Regions from separate parts of the Streptomyces sp. NPDC047117 genome, predicted to be linked through region 1. Evidence: riboswitches for the same ligand, from Rfam matches in the RefSeq annotation. Region 1 holds a riboswitch; each other region holds the start of a gene.
What was found. A riboswitch is a leader RNA that binds a small molecule or an ion and turns the genes downstream of it on or off. The one in region 1 is predicted to bind cobalamin.

Region 1 (9,443 bases):
TCCTGCTGCCCGGCGGCGATGTACTCCAGCGAGCGGCGCCGCTGCCGCTCGGCGACCAGCGGGCCGACCTCGGTGGCCGCGTCCAGCGGGTCGCCGACCTTCAGCGCGGAGGCCGCCGCGGCGAACCGTTCGGCGATCTCGTCGTAGTGCGAGCGCGGCGCGAGGATGCGGGTCTGGGCCACGCAGGCCTGGCCGTTGATCATCCACGCGAAGGGCGTGATCCCGGCGACCGCCGCGTCCAGGTCGGCGTCCGGCAGGATCACCGCGGCCGACTTGCCGCCCAGCTCCAGCGTGACGCGGCTGAGGTTGCGGGCGGCCACCTCCATCACGCGCTTGCCGGCCGCGACCGAGCCGGTGAAGGACACCTTGTCCACGCCCGGATGCCCGACCAGGTACTCGCTGACCTCCCGGTCGGCCGGGAGGATGGACAACACCCCTTCGGGCAGCCCGGCTTCGGTGGCGATCTCCGCGAGCAGATACGCGTCCAGCGGCGTCTCCGGCGACACCTTCAGCACCGCCGAGCACCCGGCCAGCAGCGCGGGGGCGAGCTTGGCGGCGGCGGTGAACTGCGGGACGTTCCACGGCACCACGGCCGCGACCACACCCACCGGTTCACGGCGGATCAGCAGCGGCCCGAGCACGCCCTGCCGCCGCTCCTCGTACGCGAAGTCGCGGGCGACCGTGATCGCCGCGTCCCAGACCATCATCGCGGCCAGCGACTGCACCATGATCCCGGAGGTGTACGGGGTGCCGTTCTGCGCGCTGATGAGCCGCGCGAACTCCTCGCTGCGCACGGCGAACGCGTCCTTGATCCGCGTGACGACCGCGATCCGTTCCTCGAGCGGGGTGTGGGCCCACACTCCCGAGTCGAAGGACGCGCGCGCGGCCGTGACGGCCCGGTCCACGTCCTCCCGGGAGGCGTGCGGCACCCGGCCGATGACCTGCTCGGTGTGCGGGGAGACGACCTCGATGGTGTCCCGGCCGGCCGGATCGACCAGCTCACCACCTATGTAGAGCTGTCCGTGCTCGATCGGGCCAGTCATCGATCCAGTCATCGATTCCGCCTCCTGCGGGCCGCCGTTACCTGTCGCGTCACCGGAAAACTGATCTGACGCAGCATCAGAACTGATACCAGTTCTAGTTATAGTGGGCAATGCACGCGACGGCGTGCGGGCCGAGAGGGGCGATGGCATGCCGCACGTGATCGACCACCGGGGCGGGGTGTGGAGCATCGCCGTGCCCATACCGGACAACCCGCTGGGGCACACCCTCGTGCACCTGCTGGAGACGGACCGCGGTCCGGTGCTCATCGACACCGGCTGGGACGACCCGGACTCCTGGGACGCGCTCGCCGCCGGGCTCGCCGCCTGCGGCACCGCCGTCACCGACCTGCACGGCGTGCTCATCACCCACCACCACCCCGACCACCACGGCCTGTCGGCGCGGGTCAGGGAGGCTTCCGGCGCCTGGATCGCGATGCACGCCGCCGACGCCGCGGTCGTCCGGCGCACCCGCGAGGCCGAACCGGGCAGCTGGCTGGCGTACCTCATCGACAAGCTCGCCGCGGCGGGCGCGCCCGAGGAACACCTCGCGCCCCTGTACGCGGCCCGCGCCAAGGGGCGCACCCGCGCGCTCCCCGAGAATCGGCCCGCGCTCCCGGACCGCGAGATCGTCCCCGGCGAGCTGCTGGACCTCGCGGGGCGGCGGCTGCGGGCCGTCTGGACGCCGGGGCACACCCCGGGCCATGTCTGCCTGCACCTGGAGGAGGCACATCCGGCGGCGCACCCCGGGAACGGGCGCCTCTTCTCCGGCGACCACCTGCTGCCCGGCATCACCCCGCACGTCGGCCTGTACGAGGACCCGGACGACGTCACCGTCACTGATCCCCTTGGCGACTACCTCGACTCCCTGGAGCGGATCGGCCGGCTCGGCGCCGCCGAGGTGCTGCCCGCGCACCAGCACGCCTTCACCGGCGCGGCGGAGCGGGTCGCGGAGCTGCTCACCCACCACGAGGAGCGGCTCGGCGGCCTGCGCGCGCTGCTCGCCACGCCGCGTACCCCCTGGCAGCTCGCCGAGGCCATGGAGTGGAACCGCCCCTGGGAGCGGATCCCGTACGCCTCGCGCACCATCGCCCTCTCCGAGGCCGAGGCCCATCTGCGGCGCCTGGTGAAGCGGGGGCTGGCGGAGCCGGTGCCGGGCTCGGACCCGGTGACGTACCGGGCGGTGTGAGGCACCGGCCGTCCGGACGCGAGGGCGTACGGGCGGCCGTACGCATCCCGTACGTGCCGGGAGCCGGCCGCTACCCGCCGGTTAAAGTGTTGCGACAAGTTCATTCGTGCCCGACCGGGGGAAGCCGGTGGAAAACCGGCGCTGACCCGCAGCCGTGAGCCCTGGTGCGCACCCGCGCGCCGGAGCGAGCCGGAACACCCGGCGGGGCACACCCAAGGCTCCCGCGTGCCGCCGGCCGCCCTTCAGCGGCCGCCCGGCGCGCGGCACCGTCGAGGTATACGGAGCTGAGCCCGGTGCCACCGCGCCGCGCGCGAGTCGCGGACGTGGTGCGGCGGAGTGCGGCTGCGTGTCCCCCACGGCTGTGTGAGCCCCACCTCGCGCACCCCGCGAACCGACCGAGAGGCACCGACCCCATGGCCATCACGGCCCGCTCCCTCGCCGCCCCGGTGCGCCGCTGCGCCGCGGCCCTGGCCGCCGCCGTGCTGTGCGCGGCCGCTGCCCCCGCCGCGTTCGCCGACTCCCCCGCGCCCGGCGCTTCCCCGAAGCTCCCGAAGGGCCTGTACGGCAGCACGGACCCCAAGTACGACGGCGTCTGGCGGCAGTCGCTGGCGCTGCTGGCCCAGGACGCCACGGGCGTGCGCCCGGCGGACGAGGCAGTGGACTGGCTCGTGGGGCAGCAGTGCGCCGACGGCGCGTTCACCGCGTACCGCGCCGACCCTCCCCCAAGTTCTCGGCTCCGCTCGAACAGCGGGGACCCCCATCAGGACTGCGACGCGAAGACCCTGCGGGACACCAACCAGACGTCCGCCGCCGTCCAGGCGCTGGCCGCCGTCGGCGGGCACTCCGACGCGGTCCGCAAGGGCGTCTCCTGGCTGAAGTCCGCGCAGAACGACGACGGCGGCTGGGGCTCGGCGGCCGGTGCCGACAGCGACGCCAACTCCACCTCCGTCGTGATCGGCGCGCTGACCGCCACGGGTACGAAGGAGGCGGCGCTGCCGAAGAAGGACGGCAAGTCGCCGTACGACGCGCTGCTCGCCTTCCGCCTCGGCTGCGACGTCAAGAGGGCGGACCGCGGCGCGTTCGCGTTCCAGGCCAAGGACGGGAAGCTCGCGGCCAACGACGACGCGACGGCGGCCGCGGTGACCGGGGCCATGGGCAAGGGCTTCGTCGTCGAGCCCGGTGGGGACGCCGCGAAGAAGACGTCCTGCGAGGAAGCGGCCGAGGACGCGCAGGGTGCCGCGAGCGGCGGCGCCGATCACCTCGTCTCCGCCATGGCCGCGCACGGCCACCACCTGATGTCCGCCATGCCCGGCGCCGAGGACCAGCCGGACGTCGGCAACACCGCCGACGCCGTGGTCGCGCTCGCGGCCGCCGGCCGGCCCGACGACGCGAAGCAGCCGCTGGAGTGGCTCCGCGGCCACTCCGCCGCCTGGGCGAAGCAGAGCGGCCCGGCCGCCTACGCACAGCTGATCCTCGCCGCGCACGCCACCGGTGCCGACCCGCGCGCCTTCGGGGGCACGGACCTCGTGGCGAAGCTCAACGCGACCGGGCCGAAGCCGGCGGCGCAGCAGCACGCGCAGGGCCAGGAGGCCGAGCAGAAGGACGAGGGCGGCATCTCCGTGTGGTGGGTCGTGCTCGTCGGCCTCGCGGTGGGCGCGGGCATCGGCTTCCTGCTGAGCGGCCGCCGGAAGCAGAACCAGCTGTGAGGCACGCCGCCCGGATCGCACGCGGCGCCGGCGCCCTGGTCCTGGCCGGTACGGCCACGGGCCTGGCCGCCGGCCCCGCGCACGCCGACGAGTACCGCTACTGGTCCTTCTGGACGGCGGACGCGCCGGCGCGCGGCAAGAGCACCTGGTCGTACGCCACCGAAGGGCCCTCGACCGCCCGCCCCGAGGACGGCGGCGCGGTCGGCTTCCGCTTCACCGTCAGCGCCGACTCCGCGCGCGCCGCGACTCCGCGCGCGGCGGCCGACTTCGACGCGGTCTGCGGCGGCACGAAGGCGGCCGACGGCCGCAAGCGCGTCGCCGTCGTCGTCGACTTCGGCACGGCGGCGGACGCCCCCAAGGGCGAGACGCCGCCCGCCGCCCGCGAGAAGTGCGCGCGGGTCCCCGAGGACGCGAGCGCCGGTGAGGCCCTCGCCGCGGTCGCCGCACCGCTGCGGTACGACTCCAGTGCGCTGCTGTGCGCGATCTCCGGCTTCCCGGAGAAGGGCTGCGCCGAGCAGGCGGGCGGGTCCTCCAAGGAGGCCACCGGCTCCGCGGCGCCCGATGCCGGCGCGTCCGACGGGGACAGCGGCGCCGGCGGGCCGTCCGCCGGCCTGATCGGCGGCATCGCCGCGGTCGCCGTGCTCGGCGCCGCCGCGGTGTGGCAGGCCCGGCGTCGGCGCGGATGACGGCGCCCGGCCGGCTGCGCGCTCCCCTCGCCACCCGGGGGCGCACGCTGCACGCCGGCGCGTGGTGGCTGTGGGCGCTGGGCCTGGCGACGGCCGCGTCCCGCACCACCAACCCGCTCCTCCTCGGGCTGCTCGTCGGCGTCGCCGGGTACGTGGTGGCGGCCCGCCGCACCGACGCGCCGTGGGCCCGCTCCTACGGCGCCTTCGTCAAGCTCGGCCTCGTCGTGCTCGCCGTCCGGCTGGTCTTCGCCTTCGTGCTCGGCTCGCCCGTCCCCGGTACGCACACCCTGGTCACGCTCCCCGAAGTGCCGCTGCCCGACTGGGCGCGGGGCGTGCGGATCGGCGGCCGGGTCACCGCCGAGGGCATGGTCTTCGCGCTGTACGACGGGCTGAAGCTGGCCACGCTGCTGATCTGCGTGGGCGCCGCCAACGCGCTCGCCAACCCGGCCCGGCTCCTCAAGTCCCTGCCCGGCGCGCTCTACGAAGCGGGCGTCGCCGTCGTCGTGGCCATGACCTTCGCCCCGAACCTGGTCGCCGATGTCCAGCGACTGCGTGCCGCGCGCCGGCTCCGCGGCCGCTCCGACCGCGGCTTCAAGGCGCTGCTCCAGGTCGGCCTGCCGGTACTGGAAGGCGCGCTGGAGCGTTCGGTGGCGCTCGCGGCGGCGATGGACGCCCGCGGGTACGGCCGTACCGCACAGGTGCCGCGCGCCGTCCGGCACACCACCACGGCACTCACCCTCGGCGGCCTCCTCGGCATCTGCGCCGGTACGTACGGGCTGCTCGCGGCCCAGGGCGCCGGATACGGGCTGCCGGTGCTGGCCGCGGGGCTCGCCGCCGCGCTCGCCGGGCTGTGGCTCGGCGGCCGCCGCTCGGTCCGCACCCGCTACCGGCCCGACCGCTGGGGTCCGCGCGCCTGGCTGGTCGCGGGCTCCGGCGTGGCGGTGGCCGCGCTGATGATCTGGGCGAACTCCTACGCGCCCACGGCCCTGCACCCGCCGGCCGTGCCCCTGACCGCACCGGCACTCCCGCTCTGGCCCGCGCTGTCGGTCCTGGTGGGGCTGGTACCGGCGTTCGCCGCACCGGTACCGGCGGGTTCCCCCGGCCCGCCCGCCGAACGGCGCACGAAGCAGGCGGGGCCGCGCCCGGAGAGCGTGGAGGCGCGCCCGGACAGCGTGGCGCCGCACCCGGACAGCGCGACGGAGAACGTGCAGAACGCGAAGGAGAGGACGACGTGATCCGGTTCGAGCAGGTGTCGGTCACCTACGGGGACGCCGGCACGCCCGCCGTCCAGGGGATCGACCTGACCGTCCCCGAGGGCGAGCTCTGCCTACTGGTCGGCCCGTCCGGCGTCGGCAAGTCGACGGTACTGAACGCCGTCTCCGGCCTCGTACCGCACTTCACCGGCGGCACGCTGCACGGCCGGGTCACCGTCGACGGCCGCGACACCCGCACCCACCGGCCCCGCGAACTGGCCGACGTGGTCGGCACGGTGGGCCAGGACCCGCTGTCCCACTTCGTCACCGACACCGTCGAGGACGAGCTGGCGTACGGCATGGAGTCGCTCGGCCTCGCCCCCGACGTGATGCGCCGCCGCGTCGAGGAGACCCTCGACCTCCTCGGCCTCGCCGACCTCCGCGACCGCGCCATCACCACCCTCTCCGGCGGCCAGCAGCAGCGCGTCGCCATCGGCTCCGTCCTCACCACCCACCCCAAGGTGCTGGTCCTGGACGAGCCGACCTCGGCCCTGGACCCGGCCGCCGCCGAAGAGGTACTGGCCGTGCTCCAGCGGCTGGTCCACGACCTCGGCACCACCGTCCTGCTCGCCGAACACCGCCTGGAACGCGTCGTCCAGTACGCCGACCAGGTCATCCTGCTGCCCGCGCCCGGGGCCGCGCCGGTCATCGGCGAGCCCGCCGACATCATGGCGGTCTCCCCGGTCCACCCGCCGGTCGTCGCCCTCGGCCGGGCCGCCGGCTGGTCACCGCTGCCGCTGACCGTACGGGACGCCCGCCGCAAGGCCGGCGCGCTCCGCGAGCGGCTGGCCGGGCAGTCCCCGGCGTCCCCGGGCGCGGCGGCCGGCGCACCGCCCGTGCCGTCCGCCGCGGCGCCGGTCGCCGAGGCCGCCGGGCTGTCCGTACGCCGCGGCCGCATCGACGCGCTGCACCGCGTCGACCTGGCCGTACGCCCCGGCGAGACCGTCGCCCTGATGGGCCGCAACGGCGCGGGCAAGTCGACACTGCTGAACACCCTGGTCGGCCTGCACGAGCCGGCCGCCGGATCGGTCCGGGTGGGCGGCGCCGTGCCGCACCGCACCGGCCCGCGCGAGCTGCTCCGCCAGGTCGGCCTGGTGCCGCAGGAGCCGCGCGACCTGCTGTACGCGGACACCGTCGCCGCCGAGTGCGCGGCCGCGGACGCCGACGCGGGCGCTGCCCCCGGCAGCTGCCGCGCCCTGGTCACCCGGCTGCTTCCCGACGTCCCCGACGACACCCACCCCCGCGACCTCTCCGAAGGCCAGCGCCTCGCCCTGGCACTCGCGGTGATCCTCACCGCCCGGCCGCCGCTGCTCCTGCTGGACGAGCCGACCCGCGGCCTGGACTACGCGGCCAAGGCCCGGCTGGTGACCGTGTTGCGCGACCTCGCCGCCGAAGGCCACGCCATCGTCCTCGCCACCCACGACGTGGAACTCGCCGCGGAACTCGCCCACCGCGTCGTCATCCTCGCCGACGGCGAGGTCGTCGCGGACGGCCCGACCGCCGAGGTCGTGGTCTCCTCCCCGTCCTTCGCGCCGCAGGTCTCCAAGGTCCTCGCCCCGCTGCCCTGGCTCACCGTCCCCCAGGTCACCCACGCCCTGGCCGCACTGGAGCGCACGGCATGAGCCGGGCCACGGAAACGGCACGGGCCGCCGGCGCCGCGCAGCGGCAGGTCCGGGCGATCCACCTCGGCCCCCGGTCGGTGGCCGCCCTCGTCCTCGTCTCCGCCGTCGGCATCATGGCCTTCGGCTGGCCGCTGCTGGCGGACTCCGCGTCCGGCCTCGCGCACTCCAAGGACGCGCCCTGGCTCTTCGCCGCGCTGCTCCCGCTGCTGCTCGCGGTCGTCGTGGCGACCATCGCGGACGTCGGCCTGGACGCCAAGGCCATCGCCATGCTCGGCGTGCTCGCGGCGGCGGGCGCCGCGCTGCGGCCGCTCGGCGCGGGCACGGCGGGCATCGAGCCGATGTTCTTCCTGATGGTGCTGTCGGGGCGGGTGCTCGGGCCGGGCTTCGGCTTCGTGCTCGGCGCGGTGTCGATGTTCGCGTCAGCGCTGCTCACCGGGGGTGTCGGCCCCTGGATGCCGTTCCAGATGCTGTCGATGGGCTGGGTGTCGATGGGCGCGGGCCTGCTTCCCGGGGCCGACCGGCTCCGGGGCCGGCGCGAGATGCTGCTGCTGGCCGCGTACGGCACGGTCGCGTCCCTCCTGTACGGCCTGGTCATGAACCTCCAGGGCTGGCCGTACATCGCGGGCCTCGCCTCCGGTGTCTCGTTCGTCCCCGGCGACCCGCTCCCGGACAACCTCGCCCGCTTCGTCGCGTACTGCCTGGCCACGTCCCTCGGCTGGGACCTCCCCCGGGCGCTGGTCACGATCGTGCTGACCCTCACCGTCGGCCCCGTCCTCCTGAAGGCCCTCCGCCGCGCCACCCGCCGCGCAGCCTTCGACGCCCCGGCAACCTTCACGACCACGACCACGGCCACGGACAGGGCCACGACGGACAGCGGCTGAGGAGGGGCAGCGGCCACGGGGCTGGTGGACTCCGGGGCCCTCCCCTCCCTTCCCTCCTCGGGTGGGGCCCCCTCCCCCCTCCCCCTCCCCCCTCCCCCGCCCCACCCCCTCCACCCCGTTTTCTGTGAAGCCACGCACAGGGACCTTGGTCACATACGAAGCGCGATAGCAGGTCCCCGCGCGGCCCCTGCCCGCCTGCGCGCCCTGTCCCGCGCGCGGGCTGCGGCCCGGTGACCGGTCCGGGGCCCGGGTCCCCGCCGCGCGGCCCGGTACGAAGCGCGTACGTACCGGGGGTGGTTGCGGGTGCCCCCGACCGCCTCGCACGGTGAAGTGGTCGCCGGGTCCGCAAACCTCACCGCTGCCCGGCGACGCACCCCGCCCCGTGCCCCCGTCGGAAGGTTCTCCCTCCGTGCTGTCCACCGTGTCCTCTGCCGCCGGCCGTACCGCCCCCCGTCTCGTCACCCGTCGCCGCGCCGCGGGCGCTGCCGCCGCCGGTGCCGTGGCCCTCGGCGCCGCCACCGCCGCCGTCGCCGCGACCCCGGCGCACGCCGCCGAGCGGGCCGGTGCGAGCGAGGCGCAGGCCGCGGCGCACCAGCAGATCCCGGACCAGCGCCAGTACCAGTGCTTCAGCAACATCGTGGAGCGCGAGAGCGGCTGGGACCCGCAGGCCTCCAACGCCTCCTCCGGCGCCTACGGCCTGGTCCAGGCGCTGCCCGGCTCGAAGATGGCCTCGGCCGGCGCGGACTGGAAGACCAACCCGTCCACCCAGGTCAAATGGGGCCTGAACTACATGAACGAGCGCTACGGCAGCCCCTGCGGCGCCTGGTCCTTCTGGCAGTCCCACAACTGGTACTGAGCACGAGCGGCGTCCTGACTCCGCTCCCCCCTTTCCGCCGGCGGCGTGGCCCGGGTCCTAGACCCCGGTCGCGCCGTCGAGGCGTTCGCGGAGCAGGTCGGCATGGCCGTTGTGCCGGGCGTACTCGGCTATGACGTGGACCAGGATGCGGCGGAGCGAGACCGGCTGACCGCTCGCCGCGTGGGTGCCCGTGGCGTCCAGCGAAGGCGT
Region 2 (9,443 bases), on a different contig from region 1:
AGAGCAGCGCCGGGTCGCACGCCTCGGCCAGCCGGTCGGAGTGCAGGCCCGTACTGCCCTCCGCGGCCCGTACCGCCAGCGGCAGCAGCGGACGCGGCACCCGCCGGGCCGCCGCCAGCGCCCGTACCGTCGCGCGCCAGTCCAGTACCGGCGAGTCCAGCACCAGTCCGGCGATCCGGTCCCGCAGCGCGGAGTGCGCCGCGGCATGCAGCGCCATCGCCGCGCCGGTGGACCAGCCGTGCAGGATCACCCGGCGCGCCCCGTACCGGAGGGCGTACCGGATCACCGCGTCCACGTCGCGCCACTCGGCGTCCCCGAGATGGGCCTTGCCGTCGGCGGTGCGCGGTGCGCCCTGGTCGTTGCGGTAGGCCGGGGCGAGCACCGGGAAGCGGTGGCGGTGCAGGAACGGCATGACGACCATCGGGTGCTCCCGGGTCGTGCCGAGGCCGTGCACCGTGATGACCCAGGTCTCCCGCTCGCCCGGCAGGAACCACGTGGGCAGCGCGCCCAGTTCGCCGGGCACGTCGACGTCGGCGCACTCCAGGCCGAGCGCGTCGGAGGGGTTGCCGAGGTACACCTGCGGGGTGAGCCACACGTGTGTGCCGCGCCCGAGGGTGCCGTGGGTGACCCGCTCCAGGCGCCGGACGACGGTGTCCGCCGCGTGCGGCGCGTCGTCGAGCACCGGGCCGACGACGGCGTGGCAGCCTCGGCCCGTCAGCCCGTACCGGCCCGGCCGCAGCGCGGACAGGCTGCGGGTGAGGGTGATCCGGTCGGCGGTGGTGGCGTGCACCGTGAGCCGCCCGTCGCCCGGCAACGGCCGGTCGGGGGCGGGCCGCAGGGCGACGTCGCTGGCGTACCGGCCGGCCGCGAGCGCGGCCGCACCGGTACCGATCACAGTGGTGACGGCCGCTGCCGCCGCGGTACCCAGGCGCACCCTCCCCAGTCTGGGGAGCGCCGCGGCCCGTGGCCAGTGGGCCCGCGCGCCCGAGTGACGGAACGGGTCGGCAGTGATCAGAGGGGCGGCGTGCCGTCGCGCGGGTCAGCTCCGCTGTCCGTACCCCCGCAGCCGTTCGGCCACCTCGGCCAGCTGGCCGTCGGAGAGCAGGGACGGCGTGCGCCCGGGGACGGAGGCGGCGGTGAGCCAGAGCCGGCACATCCATTCCAGCTGCGCCGTGCGGTCGTACGCCTGGTCGAGGGTGTCGCCGTAGGTGAGCGTCCCGTGGTTCTGCAGCAGCACGCCCGTGCGGTCGCGCAGCGCGTGCAGCATGTTGTCGGCCAACTCCTGGCTGCCGTACGTCGCGTAGGGGGCGACCCGGACGGTACCCCCGAGGGCCGCGGTCATGTAGTGCACCGGCGGGAGTTCCGGGACCAGTGTGGACACCGCGGTGGCGTGCACCGCGTGGGTGTGGACGACAGCGGAGGCGCCGGTGTGGCGGTACACCGCGAGGTGCATCGGCAGCTCGCTCGTCGGCCTCAGCTCACCGGCCACCTGCCGCCCGTCCGCCGGGTCCACCGCCACCAGGTCGCCCGGGCCCAGCCGGTCGTACGGGACGCCGCTTGGCGTGACGAGCACGAGCCCGCCGGCGCGCACCGACACATTGCCCGACGTGCCGACCACCAGTCCGTCCGTCACCGTGCGCCGCGCGGCGGCCACCAGCGCCGCCCACGCCTCCGCCACCTCTTCCGCCGGTCCCGGCCCGCGATCCGTCATACCGCCCCACTCCCTCCTGGAATCCCCCGCGCTGCGGACGGTACCGGGGGTACCCCGCGCAGCCGGCGCACTGTAAGGCGGACCATTCCCCTTCGGTATCCCGCAAAGCGGAGCATTTCGGCTTTGGCCAGTGATTGGCCGGAGCTGATCCGGCATCTCGGGATCTTCCCCTAGCCTCAGGATGATTTGTCATGCACGTCGCCATCCGGGGGGAATCATGGCTCGTGACCGCAAAACGACCTCCAATACCCGTACCAGCGACCCGGCACCCAGCGACCCGACACCCAGCGACCCGACACCCGGCGCGCCGCGCCGGCGGCGCCGTCCGGCCTCCGTCGCCGCCGCAACGGCCCTCGCGCTGGCCACGCTGGCCGGCACGGCGCTGACCGGGCTCGCCACCGCGAGCCCCGCTGCGGCGGCCGGCGTGCCGCACGGCCACGACGTCTCCTCGCACCAGAAGAAGGTCGACTGGAACAAGGCCCGCGCGAAGGGCGCGCGCTTCGTCTACGTCAAGGCCAGCGAGTCGACCGACTACACCAATCCCTACTTCGGCCAGCAGTACGACGGCGCCCGCGGGGCCGGCCTGCTGCGCGGCGCGTACCACTTCGCGGTGCCCAACCAGTCCTCCGGCGCGGCCCAGGCCCGGTACTTCCTGCGCAACGGCGGCGGCTGGACGGCGGACGGCTGGACGCTGCCGCCGGCCCTGGACATCGAGCACAACCCGTACAGCAAGAAGCACAAGTGCTACGGCGTGAGCAAGAAGAGGATGGTCGCCTGGATCTGGGACTTCAGCGACGAGATCAAGCGGCAGACCGGGCGCCGGCCGGTGATCTACACGACCACCCGCTGGTGGAACACCTGCACCGGCGGCAGCGGCGCCTTCGCGCAGAGCCATCCGCTGTGGCTGGCATCCTGGCACGGCAAGCCCGGGAAGCTGCCGACAGGGTGGTCCTTCCTGAGCATCTGGCAGTACTCGAACAAGGGCGCGCTGCCGGGCGATCAGAACGCCTGGAACGGCTCCTACGGACAGCTCCGCAGGTTCGCCGGCGGCTAGACCGGAGCGGCGCCACAAGCACCTCAAGGGCACCGCGGAATGAACCACAAGTGACGGGTGAGACGCCTCCGCACGAAAACGGCGGGGGCGTCACCACCAGGCCCGTTGTCGTTCATCTTCCGTTCACCCACTCTCCGTACGGTCGCTCGCGTCACTGACCATCGAACTGATTGCCTGGGTGAATGGAACACATCACGCTTCTCATCGGGATCGTGATCGTCACGGCCTTGGTGTTCGACTTCACGAACGGCTTCCACGACACGGCCAACGCCATGGCCACCACCATCTCCACCGGGGCGCTGAAGCCCAAGACCGCGGTGGCGATGTCGGCGGTACTGAATCTCGTCGGCGCGTTCCTCTCCGTGGAGGTCGCCAAGACCATTTCCGGCGGAATCATCGACGAAGGCGCCGGCATCAGACCAGAGGTGATCTTCGCCGGCCTCGTCGGTGCCATCGTCTGGAACCTCCTGACCTGGCTCGCCGGTCTCCCCTCCAGCTCCTCGCACGCCCTCTTCGGCGGCCTGATCGGCGCGACCCTGGTGTCCGTCGGCATGAGCGGGGTCAACGGGGACGCCGTCGTGATGAAGGTCCTCATCCCGGCCGTGGCCGCGCCGATCGTCGCGGGTCTCGCCGCGACCTTCGCCACCCGGCTCACCTACCGGCTGGCCCGCAACCGCGCCGAGCAGGACACCGCGAAGGGCTACCGCGCCGGGCAGATCGCCTCGGCCGCTCTGGTCTCCCTCGCCCACGGCACCAACGACGCCCAGAAGACGATGGGCGTCATCACCCTCGCGCTGATCACCGGCGGCGCGCTCGCCCCGCAGGCCGACCCGCCGATGTGGGTCATCGCCTCGGCCGGCCTCGCCATCGCCCTCGGCACGTACCTGGGCGGCTGGCGGATCATCCGCACGATGGGCAAGGGCATCACCGACATCCAGCCGCCGCAGGGCTTCGCCGCCCAGACCGGCGCCGCCGTCACGATCCTGGCCTCCTCGCACCTCGGCTTCGCGCTCTCCACCACCCAGGTCTGCTCCGGGTCGGTCATGGGCTCGGGCCTGGGCAAGAAGGGCGGCGTGGTGCGCTGGTCGACCGCGGGCCGCATGGTGATCGCCTGGGGTCTGACCCTGCCGGCCGCCGGTCTGGTCGCCGCGGGCGCCGCCTTCCTGGCGGGCCAGGGCACCTGGGGCGTCACCACCGTCGCCGTGCTGGGCCTCGCGATCTGCGGTGCCATCTGGGCCGCCTCGCGCCGCAAGCCGGTGGACCACAGCAACGTCAACGACGTGGACCCCGTCGAGTCCGCAGCGCCGGCCGGTGTCGTCACCACCGCGCTCCAGTCGGTCTCCCCGCCGCCCGCGGGCGCGACCACGGCCGGAGCCGGCACCATCGACGGCATCCCGGCGCAGTCCGCCAAGCGCTCCCCCGCCACCACAGCCGTCCGCTGACCGCGGCCGCTCGCGTTAAGGAAACGACGCCATGAACATCGACTGGGCTGCGCTCGGCCAGGTCTTCGGCACCACGCTCGTGGTGACCGTCGGCATGGTGGGCCTGTTCACCCTGGGCATCGTGGGGACGTCCCGCAAGACCGCGCAGGAGGGCGAGGCGGGCACCACCGCGGTCGCCGCCGGCGGCTCCTCGGCCGTCGCCCGCGCCGGCGGGTACGCCTGCTTCGCGCTCTGCCTCGCGGCCGTCGGCTACGGCATCTTCTTGATCGTCGCCGGCTGACCCCGCACCGCACCCGAAGGCGCCCGGCGCCGCGTACTCCGCGGCCGCCGGGCGCCTTTGCGCGTCCCCGGCCTGTGGTGTCGGCCACACGGTCTGCCATACGCCTGCGTCGCAGGTCAAGGGTGAGTTGACGGCATTCGCGGCACGTGGTGGACTGCCCGGTGCCATTCGGCGACAGATGAGGAAGTCCGGTGAGAATCCGGCGCGGTCCCGCCACTGTCACCGGGGAGCGCTCCTCCAGAAGAAGCCACGGCCCGCCACAGGCACGGGCTGGAAGGCCGGGGGAAGCGTCGATCCGGGAGCCAGGAGACTCTCGTCGCCGGTCACGTCGAACCAGGGCGCGGACCCTGAGTGAGGACACACGCCATGCCGGGCTCCGAGCCGAGACCCCTGCCCTCCGCCGTACGCCCGGCACGCGACCGCGGCCGGCCGTTCCGCCGAGGCACGACGGCGGGCTGATCCGACGATGCGTGCCGAACACGCCACCTATGCGTGCGGCGCGGCTCTGGGCTTTCTCGGCGACCTGGCCGTGGGCGATCCCCGCCGCGGTCACCCGGTGGCCGCCTTCGGGCGGGCAGCGGCCGCCGTGGAGCGCGGGCTGTGGCGCGACCACCGCGGATACGGCGCGGCGCACACCGCGCTGTGCGCCGGTGGAGCTGCCCTGGGCGCCGCCCTGCTCTCCCGTTCCGTACGCCGCTGCGCTCCCGCCCGCGTCGCGCTGACCGCCGCCGCCACCTGGGCCGTGCTGGGCGGTACGACGCTGGGCCGCGAGGCGCGCGCCATCGGCGGCGCGCTGGAGGCCGGCGACCTCGACGTGGCACGCGAGCGGCTGCCGCACCTGTGCGGCCGCGACCCGCAGGCGCTGGACGGGCCGCAGATGGCCCGCGCCGTCGTGGAGTCCGTCGCCGAGAACACCTCCGACGCGGTCGTGGGCGCGCTGGTCTGGGGCGCCGTCGGCGGCGTGCCGGGCCTGGTCGCCTTCCGCGCGGTGAACACGCTGGACGCGATGGTGGGGCACAAGTCCGACCGCTACCGCCGGTACGGCTGGGCCTCGGCCCGGCTGGACGACGTGGCGGGCTGGCCCGGGGCGCGGCTGACCGCCCTGCTGGCCACCGTCGCCGGGCCCGATCCGCGCGGCGCGTGGCGCGCCTGGCGGGCCGACGGCAAGCGGCACCCGAGCCCGAACGCGGGCCCGGTGGAGGCCTCGTTCGCGGGCGCGCTCGGTGTACGGCTGGGCGGCACGCTCGCGTACGCGGGGCGGGTCGAGCACCGACCGGTGCTCAACGACGGTGCCCGCGCGGTCGAGGGGGTCGACATCGCGCGTGCGGTGCGCCTCTCGCGCCGGGTGAGCGCGCTGGCGCTGGCGACGACGGTCGGGGCGCGGATCGCCGTGGGCGCGGTGCGCGCGGCACGAAGGACGAGGAGGCCGCGGTGAGCGGAGCGCGGGAAAGGCTCGGCGGCGGACTGCTGGTCGCGGGGACGACGTCGGACGCGGGCAAGAGCGTGGTGACGGCGGGCATCTGCCGCTGGCTGGCGCGCAAGGGCGTCAAGGTGGCGCCCTTCAAGGCCCAGAACATGTCGCTCAATTCGTATGTGACGCGCGAGGGCGCGGAGATCGGGCGGGCGCAGGCCATGCAGGCCGCCGCGGCCCGCGTCGAGCCGACCGCGCTGATGAATCCGGTGCTGCTCAAGCCCGGCAGCGACCGCAGCAGCCAGGTCGTGCTGCTGGGCAAGCCGGTGGGCGAGCTGAGCGCCCGTGGGTACCACCAGGGACGGCAGGAGAAGCTGCTCGGCACGGTCACCGACTGCCTGACCGAGCTGCGCCGTACGCACGACGCGGTGATCTGCGAGGGCGCGGGCAGCCCGGCCGAGATCAACCTGCGCCGGACCGACATCGTGAACATGGGGCTCGCGCGCGCCGCGGGCCTTCCCGTGGTCGTCGTCGGCGACATCGACCGCGGCGGGGTCTTCGCGTCCTTCTTCGGCACCACCGCGCTGCTCTCCGAGGCCGATCAGGCGCACCTCGCCGGGTACATGGTGAACAAGTTCCGCGGCGACGTGACGCTGCTGGAGCCGGGGCTGGACATGCTCAAGCAGCTGAGCGGCCGGCCGACGCTGGGCGTGCTGCCCTTCCGGCACGGGCTCGGCATCGACGAGGAGGACGGCCTGCGGGTGTCGCTCCGCGGCGCGGTGCGCGAGAGCACCGTCGCGGCGCCGCACGGCGACGACATCCTGCGGGTCGCCGTCGCGGCCGTGCCGCTGATGTCCAACTTCACCGACGTGGACGCGCTCGCCGCCGAACCGGGCGTCGTGGTGCGCTTCGTGGACCGCCCCGAGGAGCTGGCCGACGCCGACCTCGTCGTGCTGCCCGGCACCCGCGGAACCGTACGGGCGCTCCAGTGGCTGCGCGAGCGCGGGCTCGCGGACGCCATCGCGCGCCGGGCCGCCGACGGCCGCCCGGTGCTGGGCATCTGCGGCGGCTTCCAGATGCTCGCCGAGCACATCGAGGACGAGGTGGAGTCGCGGGCCGGCGCGGTCGACGGGCTCGGACTGCTGCCCGTACGCGTGCGGTTCGCGGCGGAGAAGACCCTGGCCAGGCCGGAGGGCGAGGCGCTGGGCGAGCCGGTGGCGGGGTACGAGATCCACCACGGCGTCGCCGAGGTCCGCGCGGGCGACGAGCCCTTCCTGGACGGCTGCCGCGTCGGCTCCGTATGGGGCACGCACTGGCACGGCTCCCTGGAGAGCGACGGCTTCCGGCGCGCGTTCCTGCGCCGGGTGGCGGCGGACGCGGGGCGGGCGTTCGTGCCCGCGCCGGACACCTGCTTCGACGCGCTGCGCGAGGAACAGCTCGACGCGCTGGGCGACCTGATCGAGGAACACGCGGACACGGAGGCGCTGCTGCGCCTGATCGAGGACGGCGTGCCCGAAGGGCTGCCGTTCGTACCGCCGGGGGCGCCATGAGCCCCCCGGCGGAAGCCCCGCGGGTGCGGGGAGCACTTTTCCTCGTCCCGCCCGGGCGCGTCGAAAGGCGGACCATCCCCGTGCTTACGGGGACAAGGCCACAAGAATGCCTGGCAGCATGCGCAATTCGGTCAGCAGCCAACGCAAGCCACTCGAAGGAGTGATCAGCACGTGACCACCCCGTACCCGTTCACCGCGATCGTCGGCATGGACGACTTGCGGCTGGCGCTGCTGCTGAACGCCGTCTCACCGGCGGTGGGCGGCGTGCTCGTCCGCGGCGAGAAGGGCACCGCCAAGAGCACCGCCGTCAGAGCGGTCGCCTCCCTGCTGCCCGACGTCCCCGTCGTCCCCGGCTGCCGGTTCAGCTGCGACCCCGCGGCGCCGGACCCGCAGTGCCCCGACGGGCCGCACGACGCCGGCCCCGCCGAGTCCCGCGCGGCCCGCATGGTCGAGCTCCCCGTGGGCGCCTCGGAGGACCGTCTCGTGGGCGCCCTCGACATCGAGCGGGCGCTGTCGGAAGGCGTCAAGGCGTTCGAGCCCGGCCTGCTCGCCGACGCGCACCGCGGCATCCTCTACGTGGACGAGGTCAACCTCCTCCACGACCACCTGATCGACCTCCTCCTGGACGCCGCCGCCATGGGCTCCTCGTACGTGGAGCGCGAGGGCGTCTCCGTGCGGCACGCGGCGCGCTTCCTGCTGGTCGGCACGATGAACCCCGAAGAGGGTGAGCTGCGGCCGCAGTTGCTGGACCGCTTCGGCCTGACCGTGGAGGTCGCCGCCTCCCGCGAGCCCGACCAGCGGGTCGAGGTGGTCCGGCGGCGGCTGGCGTACGACGCCGACCCGGAGGGCTTCGCGGCGCGCTGGGCAGCGGAGGAAGATGCCCTGCGGGCACAGATTGCGGCGGCTCGCGTGCTGCTGCCTTCCGTACACCTCGGAGACTCCGCGCTGCGGCAGATTGCCGCGACCTGTGCGGCCTTCGAGGTGGATGGCATGCGTGCGGACATCGTGATGGCTCGTACGGCCACTGCACTGGCGGCCTGGGCCGGGCGCGACGAGGTCCAGGAGGAAGACGTCCGGCAGGCGGCGTTGCTCGCGCTTCCCCACCGCCGGAGGCGGGCCCCCTTCGACGCCCCCGGCCTCGACGAGGACAAGCTCGACCAGACCCTGGAGGAGTACGGCCCGCAGGACGACGAGGAGCCGGACCCCGAGCCGGAGGGCCCGGACGACGGTCCGGACGGGCCCGACGGCGGAGGCCCCGACGGGGGCGGCGGGCAGCCCCCGCAGGACGGCCCGGACGACGCGCCGCAGCCGTCGGGTGCGGACGCGGGCCCCGAGCAGCCGTCCGTACCGGACCAGCGCTCCGAGGGCGGCCGTGAGGAGCAGCCCGCGCAGCCTCAGGGCGAGGCGTCGCCGGAGCCCTCCGAGGGCGGCGCGGCTCCGGAGAAGCCCGCCGTCGGCGCGACCGAGCCGTTCAAGACCAAGCGGCTGGACGTGCCGGGGCTCGGCGAGGGCGCCGACGGCCGGCGCTCCCGGGCCCGTACCGCGCACGGCCGCACCACCGGTTCCCGCCGTCCGCGGGGCGCGCTGGGCAAGCTGCACCTGGCCGCGACCGTGCAGGCCGCTGCGCCGCACCAGAAGCGGCGCGGGCGCAGCGGTACCGGGCTCGTCGTCCGCCGGGACGATCTGCGGGAGGCGGTGCGCGAGGGCCGCGAGGGCAATCTCGTGCTGTTCGTCGTGGACGCCTCCGGTTCGATGGCCGCGCGGAAGCGGATGACGGCGGTCAAGGGCGCGGTGCTGTCGCTGCTGCTGGACGCGTACCAGCGGCGCGACAAGGTCGGCATGATCACCTTCCGGGGCTCGGACGCCGCGCTCGCGCTGCCGCCCACGTCCTCGGTCGAGGCGGGCGCCGCCCGGCTGGAGCAGCTGCCGACCGGCGGCCGGACGCCGCTGGCCGCGGGCCTGCTGAAGGCCCATGAGGTGCTGCGGGTGGAGCGC
Region 3 (9,443 bases), on a different contig from region 1:
TCGCGAAGACGCCCGTCGAGGGCCTCGCCCTGGACTTCACCGAGGCGGCCGCCGCCAACCTGGACGCCCTCGCCGCCGTCGGCGGGCTGCCCGGCAAGCGGCTGGTCGCCGGTGTCGTCAACGGCGGCAACATCTGGGTCAACGACCTGGAGACGTCGCTCGCCACGCTCGGCACGCTCCTCGGCCTGGCCGACCGCGTCGACGTGTCGGCCTCCTGCTCCCTGCTGCACGTCCCCCTCGACACGGCCCCCGAGCGCGACATCGCACCGCAGATCCTGCGCTGGCTCGCCTTCGCCCGCCAGAAGACCAACGAGATCGTCACCCTCGCCAAGGGTCTCGCCCAGGGCACCGACACGATCGCGGCCGAACTCGCCGCCAACCGCGCCGACCTGGCCTCCCGCGCCGGCTCCCCCATCACCCGCGACCCGGCCGTACGCGCCCGTACCGCGGCCGTCACGGAGGCCGACGGCCGACGCTCCCAGCCGTACGCCCAACGGGCCGCGGCACAGCGCGCCCACCTCGGTCTGCCCCTGCTGCCGACCACCACCATCGGCTCCTTCCCGCAGACCGGCGAGGTGCGCACCGCCCGCGCCGACCTGCGTGCGGGCCGGATCGACACGGCCGGCTACGAGGAGCGCATCAAGGCGGAGATCCAGGAGGTGATCTCCTTCCAGGAGAAGGCCGGCCTGGATGTCCTGGTGCACGGCGAGGCCGAACGCAACGACATGGTCCAGTACTTCGCCGAGCAGCTCACCGGCTACCTCGCGACGCAGCACGGCTGGGTCCAGTCCTACGGCACCCGCTACGTCCGGCCGCCGATCCTGGCCGGTGACCTCTCCCGTCCCGAGCCCATGACGGTGCGCTGGACGGAGTACGCCAGGTCGCTGACCGACCGCCCGGTCAAGGGCATGCTCACCGGCCCGGTCACCATGCTCGCCTGGTCCTTCGTCCGCGACGACCAGCCCCTCGCCGACACCGCCCGCCAGGTCGCGCTCGCGCTGCGCGACGAGGTGACCGACCTGGAGGCGGCGGGCACCTCCGTCATCCAGGTGGACGAGCCGGCGCTGCGCGAGACCCTGCCGCTGCGCGCCGCCGACCACCCCGCCTACCTGGCGTGGGCGACCGAGGCGTTCCGCCTCACCACCAGTGGGGTGCGCCCGGACACGCAGATCCACACGCACATGTGCTACGCGGAGTTCGGCGACATCGTCCAGGCCATCGACGACCTCGACGCCGATGTCATCAGCCTGGAGGCCGCCCGCTCCCACATGCAGGTAGCGCGCGAACTGGCCTCCCACGGCTACCCGCGGGAGGCCGGGCCCGGCGTGTACGACATCCACTCCCCGCGCGTGCCCAGCGCCGAGGAGGCGGCGGAGCTGCTCCGCACCGGCCTGGAGGCGATCCCCGCCGAGCGGCTGTGGGTCAACCCCGACTGCGGCCTGAAGACCCGCGGCTGGTCCGAGACCCGCGCCTCGCTGGAGAACCTGGTCGCCGCGGCCCGCACGGTCCGCGGCGAGCTGCCCGCGCACTGATTCCGGTGAACCGCTGAGGTGTCCTCCCGGACGGACGTACTTCGGTACGCCCGTCCGGGAGGCCTGAGGATGCGTCAGCGGTGGCGGAACTCCGGTGGCCGTTTGTCGGCGAAGGCGCTCATGCCCTCCTTCTGGTCGGCGGTGGCGAACACCGCGTGGAAGAGGCGGCGTTCGAAGCGGACGCCCTCGGCGAGCGTCGTCTCGAAGGCCCGGCCGACCGCCTCCTTCGCCATCATCGCCACCGGCAGCGACATGCCGGCGACGGTCTCGGCGACCGCGAGGGCCTCGCCGAGCAGGTCGGCGGCGGGCACGACTCGGGAGACGAGCCCGGCGCGCTCGGCCTCGGCCGCGTCCATGGTCCGCCCGGTCAGGCACATCTCCATGGCCTTGGCCTTGCCGACCGCCCGGGTCAGCCGCTGGGAGCCGCCGATGCCCGGAATCACACCGAGCTTGATCTCCGGCTGCCCGAAGACGGCGGTGTCGGCGGCGAGCAGGATGTCGCAGAGCATGGCCAGCTCGCACCCGCCGCCGAGCGCGTAGCCGGAGACGGCCGCGACGGTCGGTGTGCGCAGCTGTCCGAGCCGGTCCCAGGCGGCGAACCAGTCGGCGAGATACATGTCCATGTAGTCGTGGGGCCGCATCTCCTTGATGTCGGCGCCGGCCGCGAACGCCTTCTCGGAGCCGGTGATCACCACGCAGCCGCAGTCCGGGTCGCGGTCGAGGGTTTCGGTGGCGGCCACGACCTCGTTCATGACCTGGAGGTTCAGCGCGTTGAGGGCCTTCGGCCGGTTGAGGGTGAGCAGGGCGGTACGGCCCTTGCGTTCGACGCGGATCGTCTCGTGCTCCGCGGGCGGGTGCGTGGTCACGGCTGCCCTCCGTCGTGTTCCCTTATCGTGCGGACGATGCCGGAGAAATCCTCCGTAGTTCCGGCGCGCTCGGCGTAGGAGGCGTACAACTCCGCTGCACGCAGCCCAAGTTCGGCGTTGACGCCACCCGCTCGTACCGCGTTGGCGGCCAGGCCGAGGTCCTTGGCCATCAGGGCGGCGGCGAAGCCGGGGCGGTAGTCCCGGTTGGCCGGGCTCGTCGGTACGGGTCCGGGGACCGGGCAGTTGACGCTGAGCGCCCAGCACTGCCCCGACGCCGTCGACGCCACGTCGTACAGGGCCTGGTGGGAGAGGCCGAGCCGCTCGCCCAGGACGAATGCCTCGCTCACGGCGATCATGGAGACGCCGAGAATCATGTTGTTGCAGATCTTGGCGGCCTGACCGGCGCCCGCGTCACCGCAGTGGACGGCCTTCTTGCCCATGGCCTCCAGCAGCGGACGCGCCTCGGCGAATTCCTCTTCTCCCCCACCGGCCATGAAGGTCAGCGTGGCGGCCTCGGCGCCGACCACACCGCCGGACACCGGGGCGTCCAGGGCCCGCATGCCGGATGCCGCGGCCCGCTGGTGGGCCGTGCGGGCGTCGGCGACGTCGATGGTCGAACAGTCGACGAAGAGGGTGCCGGGACGGGCGGCGGTGAGGATGCCGTCGTAGAGGCCGAGGACGTGTCGGCCGGCGGGCAGCATCGTGAGGACCACGTCCGCCGCCGTGACCGCCTCGGCCGCGGACTCCGCCCGTACCACTCCTGCCGCCACGGCTCTGTCCAGGGCGGCGGCGTCCAGGTCGTGCCCGAGCACCCGGTGGCCGGACTTCACGAGATGGGCCGCCATCGGGCCACCCATGTGGCCGAGCCCGACGAACGCGACGGTCCTGCTCACCGGGTCACCCCCCGTGTGGTTCACCAAATCACCTCCGTCGTGGCGCCGTCTCCTGCGGCGAGTCCGAGTTCGCGCGCGCCGAGAGGGGCAAAGAAACGCGCGACGTCGGCGTCGGCAACCTCGGCGAGGGTGGCCGGTGACCAGCGCGGATTCCGGTCCTTGTCGATGACCTGGGCACGGATGCCCTCGACCAGGTCGGGGGTGGTCAGTGCCGCGCAGGAGACCCGGTACTCCTGGTCGAGAACGCGCTCCAGCGGGCCGAGCCGGCGGGCCCTGCGCAGCGCCGCGAGAGTAACCTTCAGGGCGGTGGGCGACCTGGCGATGAGGGTTTCGGCGGCTTCCTTCGCGGCCGGGTCGCCGTGGTCGAGCAGCCGTCCGACGATCTCCTCGACCGTGTCGGCGGCGTAGCAGGTGTCGATCCACTCCCGCCGCTCGGCCAGTTCCCCCTGTGGCGGGGTGTGCACGTGGCGGCTCAGCGCCTCCCGTACGGGCAGGCGGGACAGGTCGTCGACGAGCTGTCCGAGGGCGGCGGACGGTACGTAGTGGTCGGCTAGTCCGCACAGCAGGGCGTCCCCGGCGCCGGCCGGTGTGCCCGTCAGGGCGAGGTGGGTGCCCAGTTCGCCGGGGGCCAGGGCGAGCAGATAGGTACCGCCGACGTCCGGTACGAAGCCGATGCCGGTCTCGGGCATGGCGATCCGGGACCGTTCGGTGACGAGGCGGACGCTGCCGTGTGCGGAGATGCCGACACCGCCGCCCATGACGATGCCGTCCATGACGGCGACGTACGGCTTGGGGTAGCGGGCGATGCGGGCGTTGAGGCGGTATTCGTCGCGCCAGAACGCGGCGGAGGCGCTGCCGTCGCCGTTGCGTGCGTCGTCGTGGATCGCGCGGATGTCGCCGCCCGCGCACAGGCCTCGCTCCCCCGCGCCGGTTACCACCACCGTCTCGACGGTCGGATCGTCCTCCCAAGTGGTGAGCGCCCGGTCGATGCGGCGGACCATGGTGTGGGTCAGGGCGTTGAGGGTCTTGGGGCGGTTGAGGGTGAGGTGGGCGGCCCGGCCGGAGGTGCGCAGCAGGACGGGTTCTTCGATGCCGGTGGTGCCGGTCGCGTCGGTCATCCGAACGCCTCCGTCAGGCCGCGGGCCACAATGACGCGCATGATCTCGTTGGTTCCTTCCAGGATCTGGTGGACCCGCAGGTCTCGGACGATCTTCTCAATGCCGTACTCGCTGAGGTACCCGTAACCGCCGTGCAGCTGCAGCGCCCGGTCCGCAACGGAGTAGCCGATGTCGGTGGCGAACCTCTTCGCCATCGCGCACAGGTACGGGGCCTGTGGGTCACCGCGGTCCAGCGCCTGGGCGGCCTGCTGGACGAGGGCGCGCGCCGCGGTGAGCTCGGTCGCCATGTCGGCGAGGCGGAAGCGCAGCGCCGGTGCGTCGAGGAGCCGCTGCCCGAACGCCTCGCGGTCGGCGAGGTGGGCGAGGGCGGCGTTGAGGGCGCTGCGGGCGCCGCCGAGGGAGCAGGCGGCGATGCCCAGGCGCCCGCCGTTGAGGCCGTTCATGGCGATGCGGAAGCCCTGGCCCTCGCCGCCCAGGAGGCGGTCGGCGGGCAGCCGGACGGCGTCCAGGACGACCTGGCGGGTGGGCTGGGCGTTCCAGCCCATCTTCCGCTCGTTGGGGCCGAAGGAGACGCCGGGGTCGTCCTTGTCGACGACGAACGCGGAGACCCCGTCGGCACCGTCGCCGCCGGTGCGGGCCATCACCACGTACAGCTGGGCGGCGCCTGCCCCCGAGATGAACTGTTTGACCCCGCTGAGCAGCCAGCTTTCCCCGTCCCGCACGGCCCGGGTGGTGAGGGCCGCGGCGTCCGAGCCGGCGCCCGGTTCGGTCAGGCAGTAGCCGGCCAGGTCGTCCATGGCGCAGAGGCGCGGCAGCCATCGCTCGCGCTGCGCGGCGTCACCGTAGTGGTCGATCATCCAGGCGACCATGTTGTGGATGGACAGGTAACCGGCGACGGACGGGCAGCCGGAGGCCAGGGCTTCGAAGACGAGGACGCCGTCGGCGCGGCTGAGGCCGGAGCCGCCGGACCGCTCGCGGACGTAGACACCGCCGAGGCCGAGCCCGGCGGCCTTGCGGAGGACATCGACGGGGAAGTGCTTGTCGCGGTCCCATTCGAGGGCGTGCGGGGCGAGGTGGTCCTGGGTGAAGTCGAGGGTGGTCTCGACGAGGGCCTGCTGGTCCTCGGTGAGCAGAGTGCTGGTCATGGCGGGTCAGCCCATCGTCGGGATCGTGAAGCCGGCGCCTTCCCGGAGGCCGGCGGGCCAGCGCGAGGTGACCGTCTTGGTACGGGTGTAGAAGCGGATGGCGTCGGGGCCGTGCTGGTTGAGGTCGCCGAAGCCGGACCGCTTCCAGCCGCCGAAGGTGTGGTACGCGACGGGCACCGGGATGGGTACATTGACGCCGACCATGCCGGTGTCGACGCGCCGGGTGAAGTCGCGCGCTGTGTCGCCGTCGCGGGTGAAGATGACCACGCCGTTGCCGTACTCGTGCTCGCTGGGCAGGCGCAGGGCCTCCTCGTAGTCGGCGGCGCGGACGACGGTCAGGACGGGGCCGAAGATCTCCTCCTGGTAGATGCGCATGGCAGGGGTGACCCGGTCGAACAGGGAAGCCCCGGCGAAGAAGCCGTTCTCGTGCCCGGGGAGGGTGAAGTCCCGCCCATCCACTACCAGTTCGGCGCCTTCCTCGACACCGAGATCGACGTACGAACGGACCCGGTCGACGGCGTCCCTGCCGACGAGCGGTCCGAAGTCGGAGTCGGGGTCGTCGCTGCGGCCGATGCGGAGCCCGGCGATGCGTTCCTTGAGGCGGGCGACCAATGCGTCGGCGGTCTCCTCCCCCACGGGGACGGCGACGGAGATGGCCATGCAGCGCTCACCGGCGGAGCCGTATCCGGCGCCGATCAGTGCGTCCACGGCATGGTCGAGGTCGGCGTCCGGCATCACGATCAGGTGGTTCTTGGCGCCGCCGAAGCACTGGGCGCGCTTCCCGTGGGCGGCGGCGGTGGCATAGACGTGCGCGGCGACGGGTGTGGAGCCGACGAAGCCGAGGGCGGCGACGCGGGGGTCTTCGAGGAGGGTGTCGACGGTTTCCCGGCCGCCGTTGACGACGTTGAGGACGCCGGGTGGCAGGCCGGCCTCCAGGAAGAGTTCGGCGAGGCGCAGCGGGACGGAGGGATCCCGCTCGGAAGGCTTGAGGATGAAGGCGTTGCCGCAGGCCAGGGCCGGTGCGGCCTTCCAGAGAGGAATCATCGCCGGGAAGTTGAAGGGGGTGATGCCGGCGACCACTCCGAGGGGCGCGCGGAGCGAGTGGACGTCGATGCCGGTGCCGGCGTTGTCGGTGAATTCGCCCTTCGCCAGGTGGGGAATGCCTGCCGCGAACTCCACCACCTCCAGACCACGTTGAATGTCACCGTGGGCGTCGGCGACCGTCTTGCCGTGTTCGGAGGACAGCAGCCTGGCCAGCTCGTCCTTCTCCTGCTCGACCAGTTGGAGGAACCGCATGAGGACACGGGCGCGGCGCTGGGGGTTCCAGTCGCCCCACTCCCGCTGTGCCAGTGCGGCATCGGCGATCGCCGCTTCGGTCTCGGTCCTGCTCGCGAGGGGCACACGGGCCTGGACCTCGCCGGTGTTGGCGTCGTACACGTCGCCGTAGGACCCCGAGGTTCCCGGGGTGTGCTTGCCGCCGACGTAGTGGGTCAGCTCGCGCACGGAGGCGCGGTCGGTTGCGCGGATCATGGGTGCCTGCTCTCGTCAGGTGATCCGGGATGGCGCGCGGTGCCGTCGCACACGGACGCGGTGACGTACGTGTGCGGGGGCGCGCGAGATCGCGTATGGCGGAGGGACCGTCAGGCCGTGGCGGCCGCGTGCGGTGGGGTTCCTCGGTGAATCACGGTCGGCCGGGTGGGACCGCCGGTATCGTGAACGCGCACCGATGCCATGCGTGTCAGCTCCATCCTCGTGGACAACACGGAACATCCCGCGGCCGGTATCCTGACTCCCGGATCAGCGTGCGCCGTCCGCCTTCCCGACGTCTCTCGTCAGTGGCGTGCTGCTCGGCGGCGTACTCCCCGGTCACAGTGGCGGGACCGCGCCGGAATCGCACCGGCTTCCCTGCACCGCGGGCCTTGACGGCGACTATATAGTTGGACGTCCTAGTAATTCCACCCCCGCCGGCCCATCCGCCGCTTCTCAACGGGGGCCCGGTCCCCTACCCCGGCAGGGCGGCGGTTCATGCCACCCAGCGGAAGAGAACAAGGTCACAACCATGCCCTCTGCCGCTCCATTGTTAACGTGGCCTAACATCCGAGCATGACGGTCCTGCCTGACGACGGGCTTTCCCTGGCGGCCGAGTTCCCTGACGCGACACATGAGCAGTGGCAGCACCTGGTAGCGGGTGTGCTGCGCAAGTCGGGCAAGGAAGTCTCTGGCGCCGAGGCGGAGTACGCCCTGTCCACCGCGCTGGAGGACGGGCTTCGCACCCGTCCCCTCTACACCGCGCGCGACCACGCGCCCGACTCCGGCCTGCCCGGCTTCGCGCCCTTCGTGCGCGGCGGCCGGGCCGAGGGCAACACGGCCGGCGGCTGGGACGTACGCCAGCGCCACACGGTCGCGGACGGCGACGCCGTCCTGGCCGACCTGGAAAACGGCGTCACCTCCCTGTGGCTGGCCGTCGGCGGGTCCGGCATTCCCGTCGCCTCGTTGGGCCGCGCCCTCGACGGCGTGTACCTCGACCTGGCTCCCGTCGTCCTGGACGCGGGCGACGAGGTCGCACCGGCCGCGCGGGAGCTGCTGCGGCTGTACGAGGAGCGTGGCGTCGCCTCCGACGCCGCTCGCGGCAACCTGGGCGGCGACCCGCTGGGCCACGAGGCCCGCACCGGACGCTCGTACGACATCGCCCCCGTGACCGAACTGGCCCGCTCGTGCGCCGCGCGGTACCCCGGGATACGGGCGCTGACCGTGGACGCCCTGCCGTACCACGAGGCAGGCGGATCCGCGGCCCAGGAATTGGGCTGCTCCCTGGCGACGGGCGTCGCCTACCTCCGCGAGCTGACCGACGCCGGACTGAGCACCGAAGAGGCGTGCGCGCAGCTGGAGTTCCGGTACGCCGCGACCGCCGACCAGTTCCTGACCGTCGCCAAGCTGCGCGCGGCACGCCGGCTGTGGGCCCGGGTGGCCGAGGCGTGCGGAGCACCACAGGCGGGCGCGCAGCTCCAGCACGTGGTGACCTCGCCGGTGATGATGACGCGCCGCGACCCGTGGGTGAACATGCTGCGCGCCACGGTGGCCACACTGGCCGCAGGGGTGGCGGGCGCCGACGCCGTGACCGTACTGCCCTTCGACCACGCGCTCGGGCTGCCGGACGCGTTCGCGCGCCGTATCGCCCGCAACACCTCCACCATCCTCATCGAGGAATCGCACCTTGCCCGGGTGATCGACCCGGCGGGCGGCTCCTGGTACGTGGAACGGCTCACGGACGAGCTCGCGCACGCGGCCTGGGACTTCTTCCAGGAGATCGAGCGGTCCGGCGGGCAGGCGGCGGCACTGCGCTCCGGCATGGTCGGCGAGCGGCTGGCCGAGTCCTGGTCACAGCGGTCCGCCAAGCTCGCCGCGCGACGCGAACCCCTCACCGGGGTCAGCGAGTTCCCGCACCTGGCGGAGAAGCCGGTCGTCCGCGAACCCGCGCCCGAGCCGCCGACCGGGGGCCTGCCCCGGGTACGGCGGGACGAGGCGTACGAGGCGCTGCGGGCCCGCTCCGACGCCCACCTCGCCGCCACCGGCACACGGCCCCGCGTCTTCCTCGCCGCGCTCGGCCCGGCCGCAGCGCACACCGCCCGGCTCACCTTCGCCGCCAACCTCTTCCAGGCGGGCGGCATCGAGCCCGTCACCGAAGGCACCTTCGAGGAGAGCGGAGCCCGGGAAGTGTGCCTGTGCTCCAGCGACACGCTGTACGAGGAGCAGGCCGAGGCCGCCGCACAGTCGCTCCGGGAAGCGGGCGCACAGCACGTGTTCCTCGCCGGCCGCCCCGGCACGTACGCGGGCATCGACACCTACGTGTCCGCCGGCGGCGACGCCGTTGCCGTGCTCTCCGCCACGC

Region 2: it holds a riboswitch for cobalamin, as region 1 does, so the genes downstream of both, ABZ840_RS17045 (cobalamin biosynthesis protein) here and ABZ840_RS10890 (prenyltransferase/squalene oxidase repeat-containing protein) in region 1, are expected to answer to the same signal.
Region 3: it holds a riboswitch for cobalamin, as region 1 does, so the genes downstream of both, ABZ840_RS06135 (CoA-acylating methylmalonate-semialdehyde dehydrogenase) here and ABZ840_RS10890 (prenyltransferase/squalene oxidase repeat-containing protein) in region 1, are expected to answer to the same signal.

The regions. Positions count from the first base shown of each region.
Region 1 is NZ_JBEYUN010000005.1:33,324-42,766, forward strand. It holds gene ABZ840_RS10880 (aldehyde dehydrogenase) at 1-1,043, opposite strand, end outside; gene ABZ840_RS10885 (MBL fold metallo-hydrolase) at 1,192-2,229, shown strand; cobalamin riboswitch at 2,310-2,450, shown strand; gene ABZ840_RS10890 (prenyltransferase/squalene oxidase repeat-containing protein) at 2,643-3,935, shown strand; gene ABZ840_RS10895 (SCO2322 family protein) at 3,932-4,621, shown strand; gene ABZ840_RS10900 (CbiQ family ECF transporter T component) at 4,618-5,856, shown strand; gene ABZ840_RS10905 (ATP-binding cassette domain-containing protein) at 5,853-7,496, shown strand; gene ABZ840_RS10910 (ECF transporter S component) at 7,493-8,377, shown strand; gene ABZ840_RS10915 (transglycosylase SLT domain-containing protein) at 8,787-9,233, shown strand; gene ABZ840_RS10920 (DinB family protein) at 9,291-9,443, opposite strand, start outside.
Region 2 is NZ_JBEYUN010000008.1:53,052-62,494, forward strand. It holds gene ABZ840_RS17020 (alpha/beta hydrolase) at 1-934, opposite strand, end outside; gene ABZ840_RS17025 (class II aldolase/adducin family protein) at 1,040-1,711, opposite strand; gene ABZ840_RS17030 (lysozyme) at 1,929-2,765, shown strand; gene ABZ840_RS17035 (inorganic phosphate transporter) at 2,948-4,207, shown strand; gene ABZ840_RS17040 (hypothetical protein) at 4,239-4,487, shown strand; cobalamin riboswitch at 4,666-4,800, shown strand; gene ABZ840_RS17045 (cobalamin biosynthesis protein) at 4,954-5,922, shown strand; gene ABZ840_RS17050 (cobyric acid synthase) at 5,919-7,448, shown strand; gene ABZ840_RS17055 (putative cobaltochelatase) at 7,620-9,443, shown strand, end outside.
Region 3 is NZ_JBEYUN010000003.1:35,758-45,200, reverse strand. It holds gene metE (5-methyltetrahydropteroyltriglutamate--homocysteine S-methyltransferase) at 1-1,532, shown strand, start outside; gene ABZ840_RS06155 (enoyl-CoA hydratase) at 1,607-2,398, opposite strand; gene mmsB (3-hydroxyisobutyrate dehydrogenase) at 2,395-3,291, opposite strand; gene ABZ840_RS06145 (enoyl-CoA hydratase/isomerase family protein) at 3,312-4,409, opposite strand; gene ABZ840_RS06140 (acyl-CoA dehydrogenase family protein) at 4,406-5,554, opposite strand; gene ABZ840_RS06135 (CoA-acylating methylmalonate-semialdehyde dehydrogenase) at 5,561-7,084, opposite strand; cobalamin riboswitch at 7,312-7,491, opposite strand; gene ABZ840_RS06130 (methylmalonyl-CoA mutase family protein) at 7,658-9,443, shown strand, end outside.